DNA from 3 places in the Atlantibacter sp. MEI4A-1023 genome. Region 1 is predicted to be linked to each of the others. Evidence: predicted binding sites of a transcription regulator. Region 1 holds the regulator's gene; each other region holds the start of a gene.
The links. The regulator PurR, encoded in region 1, represses purine synthesis genes. The targets are predictions, from matches to a motif close to CANGCAAACGTTTGCNTG.
Positions count from the first base shown of each region.

Region 2: a site for PurR is predicted at 2,548-2,565, ahead of ACVV26_RS03875 (nucleobase:cation symporter-2 family protein). Genes of this name have one in related genera too.
Region 3: a site for PurR is predicted at 2,256-2,273, ahead of ACVV26_RS20420 (NCS2 family permease). Genes of this name have one in related genera too.

Region 1 is NZ_CM149568.1:2,548,566-2,555,200, reverse strand. It holds gene cfa (cyclopropane fatty acyl phospholipid synthase) at 1-959, opposite strand, end outside; gene punC (purine nucleoside transporter PunC) at 1,211-2,413, opposite strand; gene punR (DNA-binding transcriptional activator PunR) at 2,537-3,448, shown strand; gene purR (HTH-type transcriptional repressor PurR) at 3,464-4,489, opposite strand; gene cydH (cytochrome bd-I oxidase subunit CydH) at 4,777-4,866, shown strand; gene ACVV26_RS12245 (MFS transporter) at 5,112-6,278, shown strand; gene sodB (superoxide dismutase [Fe]) at 6,315-6,635, opposite strand, start outside.
Region 2 is NZ_CM149568.1:803,266-809,900, forward strand. It holds gene lysS (lysine--tRNA ligase) at 1-810, shown strand, start outside; gene ACVV26_RS03875 (nucleobase:cation symporter-2 family protein) at 862-2,316, opposite strand; gene ACVV26_RS03880 (FAD-dependent oxidoreductase) at 2,847-4,790, shown strand; gene ACVV26_RS03885 (NCS2 family permease) at 4,847-6,214, opposite strand; gene guaD (guanine deaminase) at 6,244-6,635, opposite strand, start outside.
Region 3 is NZ_CM149568.1:4,295,746-4,302,380, reverse strand. It holds gene ACVV26_RS20440 (EAL domain-containing protein) at 1-392, shown strand, start outside; partial or broken gene soxS (superoxide response transcriptional regulator SoxS) at 389-706, opposite strand; gene soxR (redox-sensitive transcriptional activator SoxR) at 790-1,254, shown strand; gene ACVV26_RS20425 (glutathione S-transferase family protein) at 1,521-2,189, shown strand; gene ACVV26_RS20420 (NCS2 family permease) at 2,532-3,878, shown strand; gene ACVV26_RS20415 (Na+/H+ antiporter) at 4,021-5,667, shown strand; gene ACVV26_RS20410 (LysR family transcriptional regulator) at 5,671-6,564, opposite strand.

The DNA of each region.
Region 1 (6,635 bases):
GTTTTATCGTAATCTGCACCGAAGTTGTGCCAGTCCTCCATCACAAAATGGCGGGCGCTGGCGTCGGCGATATGGCGCACAGAAGGCAGACAGCCGTTGGGGAAAATATACTTATCGATCCACGGGTCGACGTTGTTATCCGTTTTACGCGAGCCGATGGTATGCAATAAGAAAATCCCGTCGGGTTTTAGATTACGGTTCACCACCTCGAAATAGGTGTCATAGTTTTTCGGACCGACGTGTTCAAACATGCCCACCGAAACGATACGGTCAAAGCGATCATCCAGTTCGCGGTAGTCCTGCAACAGGATAGTCACGTTCAGCCCCTGGCAGCGTTCCCGCGCCATTTTCTGCTGCTCGGCAGAGATGGTCACACCGGTCACCGAGACGCCATATTCCCGCGCGGCGAACTCCGCCAGGCCGCCCCAGCCGCAGCCGATATCCAGTAAACGCATCCCCGGTTCCAGCTGGAGTTTTTCACACACCAGCCGCAGTTTATCGCGCTGGGCGTCGGCGAGATTGTCAGCCGTTTTCCAGTAGCCACAGGAGTACTGCATCTGCCCGTCCAGCATCAGGCTGAACAGATCGTTGCCTAAATCGTAGTGCTCTTTACCCACCCTCCAGGCGCGTTTTTGCGTTTGAAGATTGAAGATCCGCGCGCTCAACACCCGCAACGTATCTTTAAAATGGGTCGGCAGTTGGTTTTCCAGACCCGCTTTAATCACGTTGGTAAAAAACTGGTCCAGCCGTTCGCATTCCCACCAGCCGTCCATATAGCTTTCGCCGAGACCGAGCGATCCCTGTTGCAATACGCGTTTATAAAAATCGGGGTTTTTGACCTGGAGATCGGCAGGGGAAGGGCCATTAATAGCGACACCCGCTTTGCTCAGCAGGTCATTAACAATACGGAACCACTGATTGTCCCGTGGCTCGACTTCTTCTATACACGATGAACTCATAGCTTCTCCATCACTGTGCGGTGAACATCGCCCTGAATGCAGGGCGTCGAGAAATCGCGGAATAATCCGCGAGCCTGAAATCCGACGAGAACAGAGGAAGGGAGAAGGCCCTTACCTTAAAGGCCATCCGTGGTGCTAAATGAAAATCCGTAGAGACTTTTATTTTTAAAAGACTGCCAATCAGTATAGAACTCACCCAACAGGCGTTCAATAAAAAATGATTAGCAGTCTAATTAAATTTGCAAGGCGGATCAGGAGCTTTGCGATGAGGTCGCAGGCTCACGCAGCCGCGCGGTTGCGCTGTCAGTGGCCTGCATGCGATAGCCCAGAGTGACAATCAGCACGGTAGACAGCATCACGCTGGTGGTAGAGAGCAGCGGCGCGGAAGAGACCAACCAGGAGACCGCCAGGCTGGCAATAAAGCACAAGCCCAGCTGCAAGGTGTTTTGCAGCGCGGCGGCACGGCCGGTCGCCTGGGGGAACGGTTGCAGGGCAGATGCCACCACGATGGGATAAATCGCGCCGTTCACCGCCGCCATCAGGCAGAACGGGATCAGCACCAGCGTCAGGCTGGCATTCGGCATGAGCCCTGCGCCCCAGGTGGCGACCACGCTCAGCGTAAACAGAATCAACAGCCACGGCAGCATCTGCGGGCCATGCCATTTTTTCAACGCGCTGCGACAGCCGTAACCGCCAATCAGAAACGCGATGGTTTGCGGCACATAGCTCAGGCCAATCGCCGTTGGTCCGTAACCCATGTCATTAAGGATAAACGGCGAGCCGGTGAGCCAGGCAAAGAAGCTGGCGGAGCAGCCTGCGTAAATGAGCACGTTGCCACGGTAGGTTTTGGAACGCAGCAACGTCATGAAGCTGAGCGACGGCGCGTCGGCATGGTGCGCCGGCGCACGCGGTTTCAGGCGCAGCGCCGGGATCATCAAGACTAGGGTGACGGCAAACAGCACCAGGAAAATCACTTTCCAGTCAAAATGATGCAGCAGCCAGCTGCCTAACAGCGGGGCGAGAGCAGGCGACAGCGCGACCAGCGGCATAATGGTGGCGAAAATGCGGTTGGTGCGGGTCGCGGGATAATAATCGGTGACCAGCGCCTGCCAGGTTACGGCAGCGGCACAGACGCCTACCGCCTGGACAAAGCGCAGCGCCAGCAGCATGGCGGTATTGTCTACCCACAGCATGCCGAGACAGCCCACGGCGAATATGCCCAGGCCCGCCAGTAAAATCGGCTTACGGCCATAGCGATCGGATAACGGGCCCCACGCCAGTTGCGCAACGGCAAACCCGGCCAGGAATAAACTCAGGCTGGCGCTAACGGCAGAGGCCTCTGTGCCCAAATCCTGCTGAATGGCGGCAAACGCCGGTAAATACATATCGGTAGCCAGGAAGCCCAGAACGCTTAACCCTGCCAGCCAGACTAAAAAACCTCGTGAAGGACGCATGGTAATTCTCTTCTTTTTTGATCTGATAACGCTTATTACGGACGCAGGAGTGTACAAAAGTGCAATCGTCCTTGTGAAACGTTAATATTTGCACGTTCCTTTCAAATTTTTTGCAGGCAGAACATGTGGTCTGAATATTCACTGGAAGTGGTTGATGCGGTGGCGCGTAACGGCAGCTTCAGCGCGGCGGCGCAGGAACTGCACCGGGTGCCGTCGGCGGTGAGCTATACCGTTAAACAACTGGAAGAATGGCTGGCGGTTCCGCTATTTATCCGCCGTCACCGGGAAGTGGAGCTAACGCCTGCCGGGGCGTGGTTTTTAAAAGAGGGCCGTTCTGTTATCAGAAAAATGATGGTCACGCGCCAGCAGTGCCAGCAGATCGCCAACGGCTGGCGCGGGCAGCTCTCTATTGCGGTGGATAATATCGTCAAACCGGCGCGTACCCGCCAGCTAATCCTTGATTTCTATCGTCATTTCGACGATGTGGAACTGATTGTCGCCCAGGAAGTGTTTAACGGCGTGTGGGATGCGCTGTCGGACGGGCGCGTCGAGCTGGCGATTGGCGCGACCCAGGCGATCCCGGTGGGCGGACGGTTCGCGTTTCGCGATATGGGGCCGCTAAGCTGGCAGTGTGTGGTGAGCGCCAGCCATCCGCTGGCGGCGGAACAGACACCGCTCAGCGATGACCAACTGCGCCAGTGGCCGTCGCTGGTACTGGAAGATACCTCGCGCTCATTGCCCAAGCGCACCACCTGGCTGCTGGATAATCAGCGCCGCGTGGTGGTGCCAGACTGGGCGACAGCGGTGGCGTGTTTAAACAACGGCTTGTGCGTCGGCATGGTGCCTGCGCATGTGGCGCACGACCCGGTAGTGGCAGGGCACTGGAAAAAGCTGGAACTGGACGACCCGTTCCCGGACTCCCCGTGCTGCCTCACCTGGAAACAAACCGATACTTCACCTGCGCTGCTGTGGCTGCTGGATTATCTGGGCGATAGCGAAACGCTGAACCGGGAGTGGTTGATGGAGCCGGAATAACCGGCTCCGGGAGGATTAACGGCGGTAGTCGCGGAACGGACCGTCTGCGACGGAGCGGCGCTCAATCAGACGCGGATGCACTTCGATGGTTTGTGACTCTTCGCGCTTATTCACGATGCGGTCGAGCAGCATATTAAACGCGGTTTCGCCCAGGGAATCTTTCGGCTGATGAATGGTCGTCAGCGCCGGGCTGAAATAGCGCGCGTTGCGCACATTGTCATAACCGATCACCGAAATATCCTGCGGCACCCGCAGGCCCATCTCATCGGCGGCGCAAATCGCGCCCATCGCCATCACGTCGCCGCCGCAGAACACGGCGGTAGGGCGCGGCTGCTGGGAAAGGATCTGCTGCATGGCGCGATAGCCGGATTCCGGCTCGAAATCACCCTGCACAATCCAGTTTTCCGGCACGCTGATTTGCACTTCTTCCAGCGCTTTCAGGAAACCGGCCAGACGGCCCGCGCCGGTGTTACGTTCCAGCGGACCGGGGATCACGCCGATTTCGCGGTGGCCGCGCTCAATCAGGTAGCGCCCGGCCATATAACCGCCCTGGAAGGCGTTATCGATCACCGAGTCGGTGAAGTCGGCTTTGGATTCGCCCCAGTCCATCACCACCATCGGAATATGGCGATACTCTTCCAGCATCGACAGCAGGGATTCCGGGTATTCGGAGCACATCACCAGTAAACCGTCGACGCGCTTTTGCGCCATCATCGACAGATAGGCGCGCTGTTTTTCCTGGTTGTTATGGGCGTTACCGAGGATCAGCGTATAGCCTTTGGTGAAACAACTGTTTTCCACGGCTTCGATAATTTCAGCAAAATAGGGCGCTTCGCTGCTGGTCGCCAGCAAACCGATAGATTTGGTGTGATTAACTTTTAAACTGCGCGCCACGGCGCTCGGGGAATAGTGCAATTCCTTGATGGCTGCCCAAACTGCGTTGCGTGTTTCTTCCGCAACAAAGCGGGTTTTGTTAATCACATGCGACACAGTTGTAGTGGAAACGTTTGCGCGTTTAGCGACATCTTTTATTGTTGCCATTCTTGTTACTCCAGACCCTCTCCGAGCCCCTGTTCATCACAGGTTAAACGTTTGCCTATGCCAACCTCGGTCCGCAACATTTCGGTTGCAGTATGTCGGGGATTGCGACATTAAAAGGAGGGGGTCAATGGCTGGTGAAAAATAAGGTAGCGACGGATTTTGTCTGATCTTGCGCAAAAGGGGAAGAGGGAAAACGCATATCAGCTTAAATCCCGTGGTAATTTTGTCTGAATTTATGCAAAAATGATCTGCACACACTTTTAATGTGGGTAACAAGGAGAGCAAAAATGAGCACAGACCTGAAATTTTCTCTGGTGACGACCGTTATCGTGCTGGGACTGATTGTGGCAACCGGTTTAGTTGCGGTACTGAACTAAACAGAAATTACATTTCGACCGCGTTTGGCAATAACAAACACCAGAAAATGGCTATTTTTTGGTGTTTGGTTCGATTTCCTGACTCCCGCTTCTGTTTCACCTCATTATTCACATTTGCGCAAAAATCTTTTGCCAAAATGGTTACTTCCTTTCTGATGTGACAAATGTCACTCTTTGCTTCTTTTTTGCTACAAGTCGCCGTGTAGTAAACACACGTGAAGCGACACGATTTCTGGAATTCACCAATGAAAATAAATTATCCGTTGCTGGCGCTGGCTATCGGCGCGTTTGGGATCGGCACGACTGAGTTTTCACCGATGGGGCTGTTGCCGGTCATCGCAAAAGGTGTCGATGTCTCGATCCCTGCTGCCGGAATGCTCATCAGCGCCTATGCGGTAGGGGTGATGGTTGGCGCGCCGCTGATGACGCTGCTTTTGTCTCATCGTGCACGGCGCAGCGCGCTGATCTTCCTGATGGCGATTTTCACTCTCGGCAATGTGCTTTCTGCCATCGCGCCGGATTACGCCACTTTAATGATCTCACGCATTATCACCAGCCTGAACCACGGCGCGTTTTTTGGCCTGGGGTCGGTGGTCGCGGCAAGCGTAGTGCCGAAACATAAACAGGCCAGCGCGGTCGCCACGATGTTTATGGGCCTGACGATTGCCAATATCGGCGGCGTGCCTGCTGCCACGTGGCTCGGCGAGACCATCGGCTGGCGGATGTCGTTCCTGGCGACGGCGGGCCTCGGCGTGATTTCTATGGTTAGCCTGTGGTTCTCGCTGCCGAAAGGCGGCGCAGGCGAACGCCCGGACGTGAAAAAAGAGTTGTCGGTACTGATGCGTCCGCAGGTGGTCAGCGCACTGTTAACCACCGTCTTAGGCGCGGGGGCGATGTTTACGCTGTATACCTATATTTCCCCGGTATTGCAGCATGTTACCCACGCGACGCCGCTGTTCGTTACCGCGATGCTGGTGCTGATTGGCGTCGGTTTCTCCCTTGGCAACTGGCTGGGTGGCCGACTGGCGGATAAATCCGTGACCGGCACCCTGAAAGGCTTTTTATTGCTGCTGATCGTGATTATGGCCGCTATTCCGTGGCTGGCGCGCAGTGAATTTGGCGCGGCGCTGAGCATGGTGGTATGGGGCGCGGCGACCTTTGCGGTGGTGCCGCCGTTGCAGATGCGCGTGATGCGCGTTGCCAGCGAAGCGCCGGGACTGTCGTCATCGGTAAATATCGGGGCGTTTAACCTGGGCAATGCGCTGGGCGCGGCGGCAGGCGGCGCGGTGATCCAGGCGGGGTTAGGGTTCAGCATGGTGCCGGTGATGGGCGCAATGATTGCATCGGTCGGGCTGGCGCTGGTGGTGCTGTCATCAAGACGTGAACGCGAGACGCTGTGTGCGGCGGAATAAAAAACGGAGAAGGGCGACCTTCTCCGTGACAGGGGCTTAGGCGGCGAAGTTTTTCGCCGCAAACTCCCAGTTTACCAGCGCCCAGAAGTGCTCCAGATACTGCGGGCGGGCGTTGCGGTAATCGATGTAGTAAGCATGTTCCCACACGTCCACCGTCAACAGCGGTTTAGCATCGCTGGTTAGCGGAGTACCGGCGTTAGAGGTTGAGACAATCGCCAGCGCGCCGTCAGGTTTTTTCACCAGCCATGTCCAGCCAGAACCAAAGTTCTTAATAGCCGCATCGGTGAACTGCGCTTTGAACTCCGCAAAGCTGCCAAACGCCGTGTTGATGGCGTCAGCCAGCGTGCCGGTCGGCTC
Region 2 (6,635 bases), 1.7 Mb from region 1:
CGTATCGCGCCGGAACTGTACCTGAAGCGTCTGGTGGTTGGCGGCTTCGAGCGCGTGTTCGAAATCAACCGTAACTTCCGTAACGAAGGTATCTCGGTGCGTCATAACCCAGAGTTCACCATGATGGAACTCTACATGGCGTATGCGGATTACAAAGATCTGATCGAGCTGACCGAATCGCTGTTCCGCACCCTGGCGCAGGACGTGCTGGGCAAAACCGAAGTGCCTTACGGCGATGAAGTGTTCGACTTCGGCAAGCCGTTCGAAAAACTGACCATGCGCGAAGCGATCAAGAAATACCGTCCAGAAACCAATATGGCCGATCTGGACAACTTCGACTCCGCCAAAGCGATTGCTGAATCCATCGGCATCAAGGTTGAGAAGAGCTGGGGTCTGGGCCGCATCGTGACCGAGATCTTCGAAGAAGTAGCAGAAGCGCATCTGATCCAGCCGACCTTCATCACCGAATACCCGGCAGAAGTGTCTCCGCTGGCGCGTCGTAACGACGAGAACCCGGAAATCACCGATCGCTTTGAATTCTTTATCGGTGGCCGTGAAATCGGTAACGGCTTTAGCGAGCTGAACGACGCGGAAGACCAGGCGCAGCGTTTCCAGGATCAGGTGAATGCCAAAGATGCGGGTGACGACGAAGCCATGTTCTATGACGAAGACTATGTGACCGCGCTGGAACACGGCCTGCCGCCGACCGCGGGCCTGGGCATTGGTATCGACCGTATGGTTATGCTGTTCACCAACAGCCACACCATTCGCGACGTGATCCTATTCCCGGCGATGCGTCCGGTTAAATAAGTTTTCTGACTTATCATCAGCCCCGGTTTTCACACCGGGGCTTTTTTTATCTCACTCCCCCGATTCCTGATTTTTCTTCACTTTGCGCAACAGCAGCCACATCCGCACCGTTCTCACCGACTTGCCGCTAACGCACGACGGCTCTTCCGCCAGCCCGGTTTGTGGGTGGTAACCGTTGAAAAACAGATTCAGCGTCACCGCGCTAAAGGTCGCGAGCATGATCCCGCTGTGCAGCAGCGGCTGGAGGATGGCGGGGAACTGTGAGAAAAAGTTGTGGGACAGCATCGGCGTCATCCCCACGCCCAGGCTTATCGCCACGATATAGAGGTTATAACGGTTCGTGGTGTAATTGATGCGGGCAAGAATGCGAATGCCCGTGGCGAGCACCATTCCGAACATCACCAGCCCCGCGCCGCCCAGCACGAATTGCGGGATAGACGCCACCAGCACCGCCATTTTCGGCACCATGCCGAAGAGGATCAAAATGATCCCCGCCGCCACGCACACCCAGCGGCTATAGACGCGGGTCACGCTCACCAGCCCGACGTTTTGTGAAAACGAGGTGTGCGGGAAGCTGTTAAACAATCCGCCAAACAGCGTGCCGACGCCGTCCACCCGCAGGCCGCGCACGATATCCTGCGAGGTCAGTTTGCGCCCGACGATCTCCCCGAGCGCCAGAAACATCCCCATCGATTCGATAAACACGATAATCAACACGGCAGTCATGGTGAGGATCGACACCGGATCGAATACCGGCGTGCCCAGCGCCATCGGCGTGACGATGGCAAACCATTTGGCATCGTGCAGGCCGGTCAGATTCACTTCATTCACCATCAGCGACAGCACAAAGCCAAACACGATCCCCAGCAGCACCGCGACGTTAGACATAAACCCTTTAGCAAAGCGGGTCACCACCAGAATAAACAGCAGCACGGCAAACGAGATGCACAGATAAACCGGATCGCCATAATGCGGGTTGCCTCTGCCGCCCGCCGCCCAGTCGATGCCCACCTGAATAATGCTTAGCCCAATCGAGGTGATCACCACACCGGTCACCAGTGGCGGGAACAGCGGGATCAGGCGGCCAATCACTGGGGCCAGCAGGGTGGTGATCAAGCCCGCCGCGATCGTCGCCCCGAAGATCCCCGTCAGGCCGATATCCGGGTTGAGGCCAATGGCGATCATCGGCGTTACCGCAGCGAAGGTCACAGACATAATCACCGGCAACCGAATCCCCATAAACCGGCCCACGCCCAGACATTGCAGCAGGGTCACCACGCCGCAGCAGAACAAATCGGAACTGATTAGCAGCGCGATGGTTTCCTTATCAAGCCCGAGCCGGTCGCCAATCATTAGCGGCACCGCCACCGCACCGGCATACATCACCAGCACATGCTGTAATCCGAGAATGCACAATTTTGCCGGAGACAACACGCGATCGACTTCGTCCGTCGGCGCGGCGCTATCGTGGGGGAGCGTTTGTGGTCGTGAATCAAGCGTACTCATGAATGCCTTCCTTTTGTTAAACCCGCGAGCAGACCAGGCGCTGCCTGCGTGAATACGGCTTCCTCTGACGACGGTCTGAGACGACCCGGATCTGCCGTGATGTGATTACGGTTGCCAACCCCTGACACCATGCTCAGAAAGTGCCAGTTTTTCGTTCAGGCGGAAGGAAGTGATTAAAACGCGGAGGAGTTCACAAAGTTGCCGCTTTGGGCAGACTTCAGCAGGGATCGCCACGCAAGCGTTTGCATTTGATAAAAACGCAGATTCTCAGATTGATAACGCAGGCGGTTCATTGTGGATCGGTAATCTCAGGATCGCGTGAGGATAAAATCGTTCTTTATGCCTCATTCCCGCCTCTCATTCTGAGAGCGCAACCACTGCCTTAGAAAACCGCTTGCCACAGTTCTGGCGCGATTAATTTGATGGCATTCACAACATTTCTCTTTGCCTGCGGGGAAATCACAACATCGCCCGGTTCTTGCATTGCTATCAGAAACGTAATTTCACAAACCGAAACATAAAGGATGCCTATGAACAGATTGATTGTCGCCGATGCCAGGGAGTGCATCGGTTGTCGCGCTTGTGAGGTTGCCTGTGTGGTTGCACATAACGACGGCTGGCCGCATCAGCGCAGCGATTTCCTGCCGCGCATTCGTGTGATTTTCAATGGCGAACACAGTTGCGCGGTAACCTGCAAACATTGTCTGGATGCGCCCTGCGTCAAAAGCTGCCCGGTGGATGCACTGCACTATGAGAGCGACGTTATCCAGCTGGATCCTGCGCGCTGTATCGGCTGTAAAAGCTGCCTGGTGGCCTGCCCGTTTGGCGCGATTGATATTGTCGTCGCCCCCGGGCAGAAAGGCCTACTGGCGCAGAAATGCGATCTCTGCCAGTCGGTGGAAAACGCCCAGCCTGCCTGCGTGACCCATTGCCCGACCCAGGCGTTACGCGTGATGGACGGTAACGGGCTCGGCAAGCTGCGCCGCGCCCGCCAGTTGCAGGCGGCGAACCCGCAGGGGTTTATGCCGGAGCCGCCGAACAAAATTATCTTGCGTAAGCCGCCGCGCAAGGGCGCGGAAAAGCGCGACGCCGCCGAGCGCAAAACCCATTTTGATGAGATCTATCACGGGCTGGACCCTGCGCAGGCCAGCTATGAAAGCGAGCGCTGCCTGTACTGCGCGCAGAAAGCCTGGTGTAACTGGACCTGCCCGGTGCATAACGCCATTCCTGATTTGATCCGCCTGGTTCAACAGGGGCGAATTAAAGAGGCGGCACAGCTTTCCCACCAGACCAGCTCATTACCCGAAATATGTGGTCGCGTTTGCCCGCAGGATCGCCTGTGTGAAGGGGCCTGCACCCTGAAAAACCGCAGCGGCGCGGTCACCGTCGGCAACCTCGAACGCTATATTACCGACAGCGCGCTGAAAATGGGCTGGCGGCCCACCTTTATTCCCGCACTGCCGCGCCGCGAGCGGGTCGCGGTGATTGGCGCAGGGCCTGCCGGATTAGGCTGCGCCGATTTCCTGGCGCGCGAAGGCGTAAAAGTCGACGTGTTTGACCGCCATCCGGAAATCGGCGGGCTGCTGACCTTCGGCATTCCGCCGTTCAAGTTAGACAAATCGCTATTAAGCCAGCGGCGCGAAATTTTCAGCGAGATGGGCATTCAGTTTCATCTTAACTGCGAGATTGGCCGCGATAAGACGTTCCATCAATTAACCGAAGAGTACGACGCGGTCTTCCTTGCGATGGGAACGTATGGATTAATGACCGCCGGGCTGGAGCATGAAGATGCGCATGGCGTGATTCAGGCGCTGCCGTTTTTAATCGCCAATACCCGACGGGTGATGGGCCTGGAGGATTCACCCGACTACCCGTGGACCGAACTGAAAGGTAAGCAGGTGGTGGTGCTGGGCGGTGGGGATACCGCGATGGACTGCCTGCGTACCTCGGCGCGGCGCGAGGCGGCCAGCGTCACCTGCGCCTATCGCCGGGATGAAGCCAGTATGCCAGGCTCGCGCAAGGAGGTGACCAATGCCCGGGAAGAGGGCGTGGAATTCTTATTCAACGTCCAGCCGCAGTACATTGCCCGTAACGCGCGCGGCCAGGTGAGCGGTATTGGGCTGATTCGCACCGAGATGGGCGCAGCAGGCGCGGATGGGCGGCGGCGGCCCCAGCCGATAGCCGGTTCTGAATTTGAACTGCCCGCCGATGTGCTGATTATGGCGTTTGGCTTCCGGCCTCACGCGATGCCGTGGCTCCAGGGCAGCGGCGTGCGGCGAGATGACGATGGGCTCATCATCACCGGCGGCGCGCGGCGACTGGCAACGCAAACAACCCGCGATAACGTGTTTGCCGGGGGTGATGCGGTGCACGGCGCGGATTTAGTGGTCACGGCGATGGCGGCCGGGCATCAGGCAGCGCGGGATATGCTGGCGATGTTTGAGCGCAACGCCGCAAGCCAGCTGGCCGTTTAGTTACCGCCAATAAAAAACCCGCTTCGCGAAGCGGGTTTTTTCTTTTTATCAGAAGGTTAAATCGCCCAGCCCCCGGCATAGAAAATCACTAACACGGCGGCAATCACCACCGTACCGATGTTCAAGCGATCCCATTCACGGGCAAACACCCGGCCAACCACCAGCGTCACGAAGCCCAGCATAATCCCGGTAACGATATTACAGGTCAGCACGATAAACACCGCGCACACCAGGCCAGACATGGCGTCGATAAAATCGTTGAAGTTGAGTTTTGAGACGTTGCTCAGCATCAACAGGCCAACGTACATCAGCGCAGGCGCGGTGGCGTAACCCGGTATCAGATACGACAGCGGTGACAAGAACAGGATCAACAAGAACAACGCGCCGACCACCACCGCCGTCAGGCCGGTTTTACCGCCCGCCGCCGTTCCCGCCGCCGATTCGATATACACCGCCGCCGGTGCCGCGCCCACTAACCCGGAGAAAATCGAACTCACCGAGTCGCTGGTCAGCGCCTTACCGCCGTTAATAATCTGGTTATCTTTATCCAGCAAATTGGCCTGGCCCGCCACGGCGCGAATGGTGCCAGTGGCGTCAAACACCGCGGTCATCACTAACGCTAGCACGCTGGGCAGCACGTGCGGTTGCAGCGCGCCCATAATATCCAGGCTGAAAATCAGCGACTTGCCGTCTTCACCGCTCAGGCTCGGCATCGCCACCAGCCCGTGATACTTCACCGCCGGGTCGAAAATTAACCCAATGATCGAGATGCCGATAATCACCAACAGGATCCCGCCAGGAATGCGTGACTTCTCCAGCCCGAAGATCATCGCCAGGCCCAACAGGCTCATCATCACCGGAAAAGAGGTAAAGGAGCCCAGTGCCACCGGTAAACCTTCCAGCGGGTTTTTGATCACCATGCCGACGCCGTTGGCGGCGATCAGCAACAGGAACAGGCCGATCCCGATACCGGTGCCGTGGGCAATGCCCATCGGCAGATTACGTAAGATCCAGGTGCGCACGCCGGTCACGGAAATGGCGGTGAAAATCACCCCCATCAGAAACACCGCGCCAAGCGCCACCGGGATACTGATCTGCTGGCCGAGCACCAGGCTGAATGCGGTAAACGCGGTTAGCGAAATGGCGCAGCCAATCGCCATCGGCAGGTTTGCCCACAACCCCATCAGCAGCGAGCCAAAGCCCGCCACCAGACAGGTCGCGACAAACACCGCGCCCGGCGGAAAGCCCGCTTTGCCTAACATCCCCGGCACCACGATGACCGAATAGACCATCGCCAGAAAGGTGGTTAAACCCGCCAGGATCTCCTGGCGCGTGGTGCTGCCGCGCTCGGAGATTTTAAAATAATGGTCCAGTGCATTGCGCGGCTGCGCGGTATTGGGTGTGTGTAGCGTATCGCCAGACATAAGAATGCCCTCAGTTAACATTGTAATAATCAGGTGCGTTCATAAACCAGACGGCCATCGACGTAGGTACGGTAAATTGAGCGATCGTCGCCGAGCGTAATCATCACGAACAGCTTGTCCACCAGTGAGACGGAGTTGTCGTAGCGCAGTTGCTGGAGCGGGGTAGCGGTGGGTTCCAGCACCACAAAATCGGCCTCTTTACCCGGCGTAAAGTTGCCGATGCAATGGTCCAGCCCCAGCGAATGCGCGCCGCCCAATGTCGACAGATAAAATGCCTCGTAAGCGGAGAGCCGGTAGCCCTGTAGCTGCACCACTTTATAAGCCTCGTTCAGCGTCTGGAGCATGTTGAAGGTGGTGCCCGCGCCGATATCGGTGCCGATACCCACTTTGATTTTTTTGCGCCACGCCTGTTGTAGATTGA
Region 3 (6,635 bases), 1.7 Mb from region 1:
CTGCACCGGTCGTACAGGCGTTCCGTCGTTCAGGATTTGAAATCGCCATCGACGATTTTGGTACTGGCTATTCCAATCTTCATAACCTGTACTCACTGAACGTCGATATGTTGAAAATCGATAAAACCTTTATCGATACGCTGACCACCAACAGCACCAGTCATTTAATCGTTGAGCATATTATTGAAATGGCGCAGAGCCTGCGCCTGAAGATTATTGCTGAAGGGGTGGAGACCCCTGAGCAAATTAGCTGGCTGTTAAAGCGTAACGTGCAGTTCTGTCAGGGGTGGTATTTCGCTAAGGCGATGTCTTCTCATGAACTCATTAGCTGGGTGTATGAGCCTGAGGTTAAAGCATTATTACGCGAGGCTAACCCGGCGACTCTGGTCTGAAGGCGATAGTCGGTGGGCGTAATATCGTATTCCCGCCGGAACACGCGTGAAAATGTCTGCTGTGAAACGTAGCCATGATCCATGGCGATATCAAATATGGGCCGCCGCGTATTACGCAGCGCTTCTGCCGCCATCGATAACCGGCGCTGGCGAATATACTCCCCGAGCGACTGCCGCATCACGGTGCGAAACATCCGCTGTAGGTACCACTTTGAATAACCTGATTTTTTCGCCACCACGTCGATATTCAGCGGTTGGTCAATATGATCATCGATCCATTCAATCAGCGTGCTGATAATTTCCGGATGTGACATAAGCGCCCCTCATCGTTAGTTATCGATAGTCGTTCTCATTGGCGGCGAGTATAATTCCTCAAGTTAACTTGAGGTAAAGCGTTATGGAGAAGAAAAAACCGCGCATTAAACCCTTTCTGACGCCCGGCGAAGTGGCAAAACGCACTGGCGTCGCGGTTTCTGCGCTGCATTTTTATGAGAGCAAGGGGCTTATCAAAAGCACGCGCAATGCGGGCAATCAGCGGCGCTATAAGCGCGATGTGCTGCGTTATGTGGCAATCATAAAAATTGCCCAGCGTATCGGTATTCCGCTTACCACCATCAATCAGGCTTTAAGCGTCCTGCCTGAAGGGCATTCAATCAGCCCGAAAGAGTGGCAACAGCTTTCGTCGCGTTGGCGGGAAGAACTTGATCGACGGATCCAGACATTAACGTCATTGCGGGACGAACTGGATGGCTGTATCGGCTGCGGTTGTCTGTCGCGTAGCGATTGCCCGTTGCGTAACCCGGAGGATCGGTTGGGCAAGGAAGGGACAGGCGCGCGGTTACTGGAAGACGGCGAGCACTAAAAAAACTAAAGCGCCAACTGCGGCGCTTTAGTTTGGTTCCGGTCTTTGTCTTTATCAGTATCCCGCTTTCTCACGGGAGGGTTTCCCCCGACTTCGGCGCCCCTCAATCGTAGTCTCTCAGGAGGTTCCGGCTTGCACCGATAATTTCAGTATATCCCTGGTCCCTGTTTCTTCCAGCCGTTCTGGCGATTTTTTGCACTAACTTTTGCGACAACTTGCCGCACTTTTCTATAGTTAATTTAACCAACTTGCGATGAGAAATTGCCATGCTGACCGTGCATCACCTGAATAACTCCCGATCGCAGCGCATCCTGTGCGCGCTGGAGGAGCTTAATGTGCCCTACCAGATTGTTCGCTATCAACGCGAACCCACGATGATGGCACCGCCTGCGCTTAAGAAAGTGCATCCGCTGGGTAAATCGCCGGTGCTGGAAGATGAAGGGGTTGTGCTGGCGGAATCCGGCGCGATCCTGGAGTACCTCCAGGAAACCTACGATACGCAAGGGCAACTCAAGCCTGCCGATGCGCAGGGGAAAATCGATTACCGCTTCTGGCTGCATTATGCAGAAGGCTCGTTGATGCCGTTGCTGATGATGAAACTGGTATTCAGCAGCCTCGGCAAACCGCCAGTGCCGTTTGGTTTTCGCACTGTAGGGAAATTGTTAGGGCAGGGGGTGCAGAAGGGATACCTGAATAAGCAACTCGCCACCCACGCGCAATTTATCGAGCAATCACTTAATGGCCGCGAATGGTTTGCCGGGGATCGCTTTAGCATGGCGGATATCCAGATGAGTTTTCCCGCCATTGCGTTGTTGACCAGAGGCGGGATTGATCACTTGCCTAATCTTGAACGCTGGAAGCAGCGTTTCGAACAACGTCCAGCCTGGCAGCGCGCCATCACTAAAGGTGGACCATTTTCCCTTCCCGGCGGCTAATTCCGCCTTCACGGCCATAACAACATCCCGTGATGTTGAGCGGATTTTGTTATGGCTTTGCGCATCGACGATAACGTTTGCGCATATGTCGGTGAAGAAATCATCACCTGGATGAATTTTTGGCTAAAAGCGGCAAAGTTAAGTTGAAAAACCCCGTCATAAGGCTGGATAATCGTTTGCCTTAACTTTACGCACCGTTTTCTATGCGCGGAGTTAAACGTTTGCTTATTGTGACCCCGCCCATTTGTCACTCATTGAGCACAGGGATCTGACGTTTAACTGGCAGCGGGTTGTCCACCACGCATTAAGAACGAACTACACATATTCTCAGGGGAAGTTTCTATGTCTACGCCATCTGCGCGTACCGGCTCGCTTGATGCCTGGTTTAAGGTTTCTGCTCGTGGCAGTACCGTCCGCCAGGAAATCGTTGCAGGCCTCACCACCTTTTTGGCCATGGTCTATTCCGTCATCGTGGTTCCGGGCATGCTGGGCAAAGCGGGTTTTCCGCCGGCCGCCGTTTTTGTTGCTACCTGTCTTGTTGCCGGTCTCGGCTCCTTACTGATGGGCCTGTGGGCAAACCTGCCGCTGGCGATCGGTTGCGCCATCTCGTTAACCGCTTTTACCGCGTTCAGCCTGGTGCTGGGCCAGCAAATTAGCGTACCGGTCGCCTTAGGCGCGGTATTCCTGATGGGCGTGTTGTTTACCATTATTTCCGCCACCGGCATTCGTAGCTGGATTTTACGCAACCTGCCGCAAGGCATTGCACATGGCACCGGCATCGGTATCGGCCTGTTCCTGCTGCTGATTGCCGCGAACGGTGTGGGCCTGGTGATTAAAAACCCACTGGACGGCTTGCCGGTCGCGCTGGGCCACTTCGCCAGCTTCCCGGTTATTATGTCGTTGATTGGCCTGGCGGTGATTATTGGCCTTGAAAAACTGAAAGTGCCGGGCGGCATTTTGCTGACTATTATCGGCGTTTCTATCGTCGGCCTGATTTTCGACCCGAGCGTGAAGTTCTCTGGTCTGTTCGCCATGCCGTCGCTGAGCGATGAAAACGGCAACTCGCTGATCGGTAGCCTGGACATCATGGGCGCGCTAAACCCGGTAGTGATCCCAAGCGTACTGGCGCTGGTGATGACCGCAGTATTCGATGCCACCGGGACGATCCGCGCGGTGGCCGGGCAGGCAAACCTGCTGGATAAAGACGGGCAGATTATCGACGGCGGCAAAGCGCTGACCACCGATTCCCTGAGCAGCGTGTTCTCCGGCCTGGTGGGCGCAGCGCCTGCGGCGGTGTATATCGAATCCGCAGCGGGTACGGCAGCAGGCGGTAAAACCGGCCTGACGGCGATCACCGTCGGCGTACTGTTTCTGCTGATCCTGTTCCTGTCTCCGCTCTCCTACCTGGTGCCTGCCTATGCGACAGCGCCTGCGCTGATGTATGTCGGCCTGCTGATGCTGAGCAACGTGGCGAAAATCGATTTCGCCGATTTCGTCGACGCGATGTCTGGCCTGATCACCGCCGTGTTTATCGTGCTGACCTGTAACATCGTAACCGGCATCATGATTGGCTTTGCATCGCTGGTGATTGGTCGTCTGGTGTCCGGCGAATGGCGCAAGCTTAACGTTGGCACTGTGATTATCGCTATCGCACTGGTGGCGTTCTACGCGGGCGGCTGGGCGATTTAACCCTCATGCATTCTGACGAACGGGCCTAATTCGGCCCGTTTTTTGTTTTTAAGGCACATCCTGTTTCCTTTTTATTGGTGTCGATGTTCTATTATCTGAGGAGTCTCTTTTTTCGACAGGCATCATCGCATTCAAGGACAGCATGGAAATCTTCTTTACCATTCTTATCATGACCCTTGTGGTCTCGCTCTCCGGGGTCGTTACCCGGGTACTTCCCTTCCAGGTTCCCCTCCCGTTAATGCAAATCGCCATCGGCGCATTGCTCGCCTGGCCGACGTTTGGTTTGCATGTGGACTTTAATCCAGAACTGTTTCTGGTGCTGTTTATCCCGCCGCTGCTGTTTGCCGACGGCTGGAAAACGCCGACCCGCGAGTTCCTCGATCACGGCAGGGAGATTATTGGCCTGGCGCTGGCGCTGGTGCTGGTCACCGTTGTCGGTATCGGTTTCCTGATTTACTGGATGGTGCCTGGCATCCCGCTGATACCCGCTTTTGCGCTGGCGGCCGTGCTTTCCCCAACCGATGCAGTGGCGCTGTCCGGCATCGTCGGCGAAGGGCGGATACCGAAAAAAATCATGGGCATTTTGCAGGGCGAGGCGTTGATGAACGACGCATCTGGCCTGGTGGCCCTGAAGTTTGCCGTCGCGGTAGCGATGGGCACCATGGTATTCACCGTAGGTGGCGCAACGGTAGAGTTTATGAAAGTGGCGGTAGGCGGCTTGCTGGCCGGTATCGCCGTCGCCTGGCTGTATGGCCGCTCGCTGCGCTGGCTGAGCCGCTGGGGCGGCGATGAGCCTGCCACGCAGATCGTGCTGCTGTTCCTGCTGCCGTTTGCCTCTTACCTGATTGCCGAACACATTGGCGTCTCAGGCATTCTGGCCGCCGTGGCCGCCGGGATGACCATCACTCGTTCCGGGGTGATGCGCCGCGCGCCGCTGGCGATGCGCCTGCGCGCCAACAGCGTCTGGTCGATGCTGGAGTTTGTGTTTAACGGCATGGTGTTCCTGATGTTGGGCCTGCAAATGCCCGGTATTCTGGAGACCTCGCTGACCGCCGCTGAGGCCGATCCGAACGTTGAACTGTGGATGCTGTTCCTTGATATCTTCATCATCTACGCCGCGCTAATTCTGGTGCGCTTTGCCTGGCTGTGGGTGATGAAGCACTTTAGCCGCCGCTTCCTGAAGAAGAAGCCGATGGAGTTTGGCGCATGGAAAACCCGCGATCTGCTGATTGCCGCTTTCGCGGGCGTGCGCGGTGCCATCACGCTGGCGGGTGTGCTCTCTATCCCGTTATTGCTTGCAGACGGCACACCGTTCCCGGCGCGTTATGAGCTGATTTTCCTGGCGGCGGGGGTGATCCTGATTTCTCTGTTCGTCGGCGTGATCATGCTGCCCATTCTGCTCCAGCATGTGGAAGTGACCGACCAGGCGAAAGCGCGGGAAGAGGAGCGTCTGGCGCGTTCGGTGACGGCGGAAGTCGCGATCGTCACTATCCAGAAAAAAGAGGAGCGCATGGCGGCCGACGTGAATGAAAACATCGATACCCAACTGCTGAAAGAGGTAAGCGCGCGGGTGATTGGTAATTTACGCCGCCGGGCAGATGGGCGGAGCGATGCGGAAAACAGCGCGCTGGAAGAGAATCTGGAACGTCGGTTCCGCCTTGCCGCGCTGCGTTCAGAACGCGCGGAACTGTATCATTTGCGCGCCACGCGGCAGATCAGTAACGATACGCTGCAAAAACTGCTGCACGATCTCGATCTGCTGGAAGCCCTGCTTATCGAGAAGCATTAAACCCTACTGGCCAGTTGCGGCTGGCCAGTACTCTTTGCAGCATTTCAGCCAGGCCTGAGCGCTGTGGGAAAGATAAACCCCGTCACGCCAAATCATCCCTAACTCCCAACGCAATGGGCTGCGCAGCGGCAGCCAGGTTAAAATCGTGCTATCCAGCTTGCGGCAAATGGGCTCCGGTAAAATTGCAATCCCGACGCCCGCCTGCACCATTGCCGCCAAAAAATCCCACTGGCCACTGCGTACTGCAATATGCGGATTCATGCCGAGCGTGGCGAACAATTGCATGAGCTGGCGGCTTAACGAAAAGTCTTCGTTGTAGATCAACAAGGGGTGACCGGACAGTTCTTTCGGCTCGACAAAATCCCGTTTTACCCACGTGCCGGAGCGGGGAGCGAGCACACACAGCGGATGGCTGAACAACGGAAGCGTGGCGAAGTGGTGTTCCTCTTCAACCGGCAGTGCGGTCATGGCTAAATCCAGTTCGCCGTTCATCACCGCCTGTTGCACGGTCAGGCTGCCGAATTCGGAAATCTTCAGTTCCACGCCGGGAAAGCGTTGGCGGTATAAGCCGATCGGCCCGGCCATTAGCATCCCAACCATAGGCGGGATACCGAGGCGCAACGTGCCTTTATCAAGGTGATGGATGTCGCTGAGCTCGGCCTCAAGCTGGCGAAATTCCGCGAGAATGGCGATCCCACGTTCATAGACGACTTTGCCGGTATCGGTCAGCAGCAGCTTGCGTCCGTCGCGGATCAGCAACGTACAGCTCAGCTCATCTTCCAGATTGCGCAGCATTTTGCTGATGGTCGGCTGGGTAACATACAGATTCTGCGCCGCGCGGGTAAAGCTTTGCTGTCTCACCACTTCGACAAAATAACGCAGCGTTTTGATATCCATAGGAGATCCGGCCTTTGGGTAATTTTCTTAAGTTTACTCTATTTATAACAGGGTTAATGGGAGGGGTATCA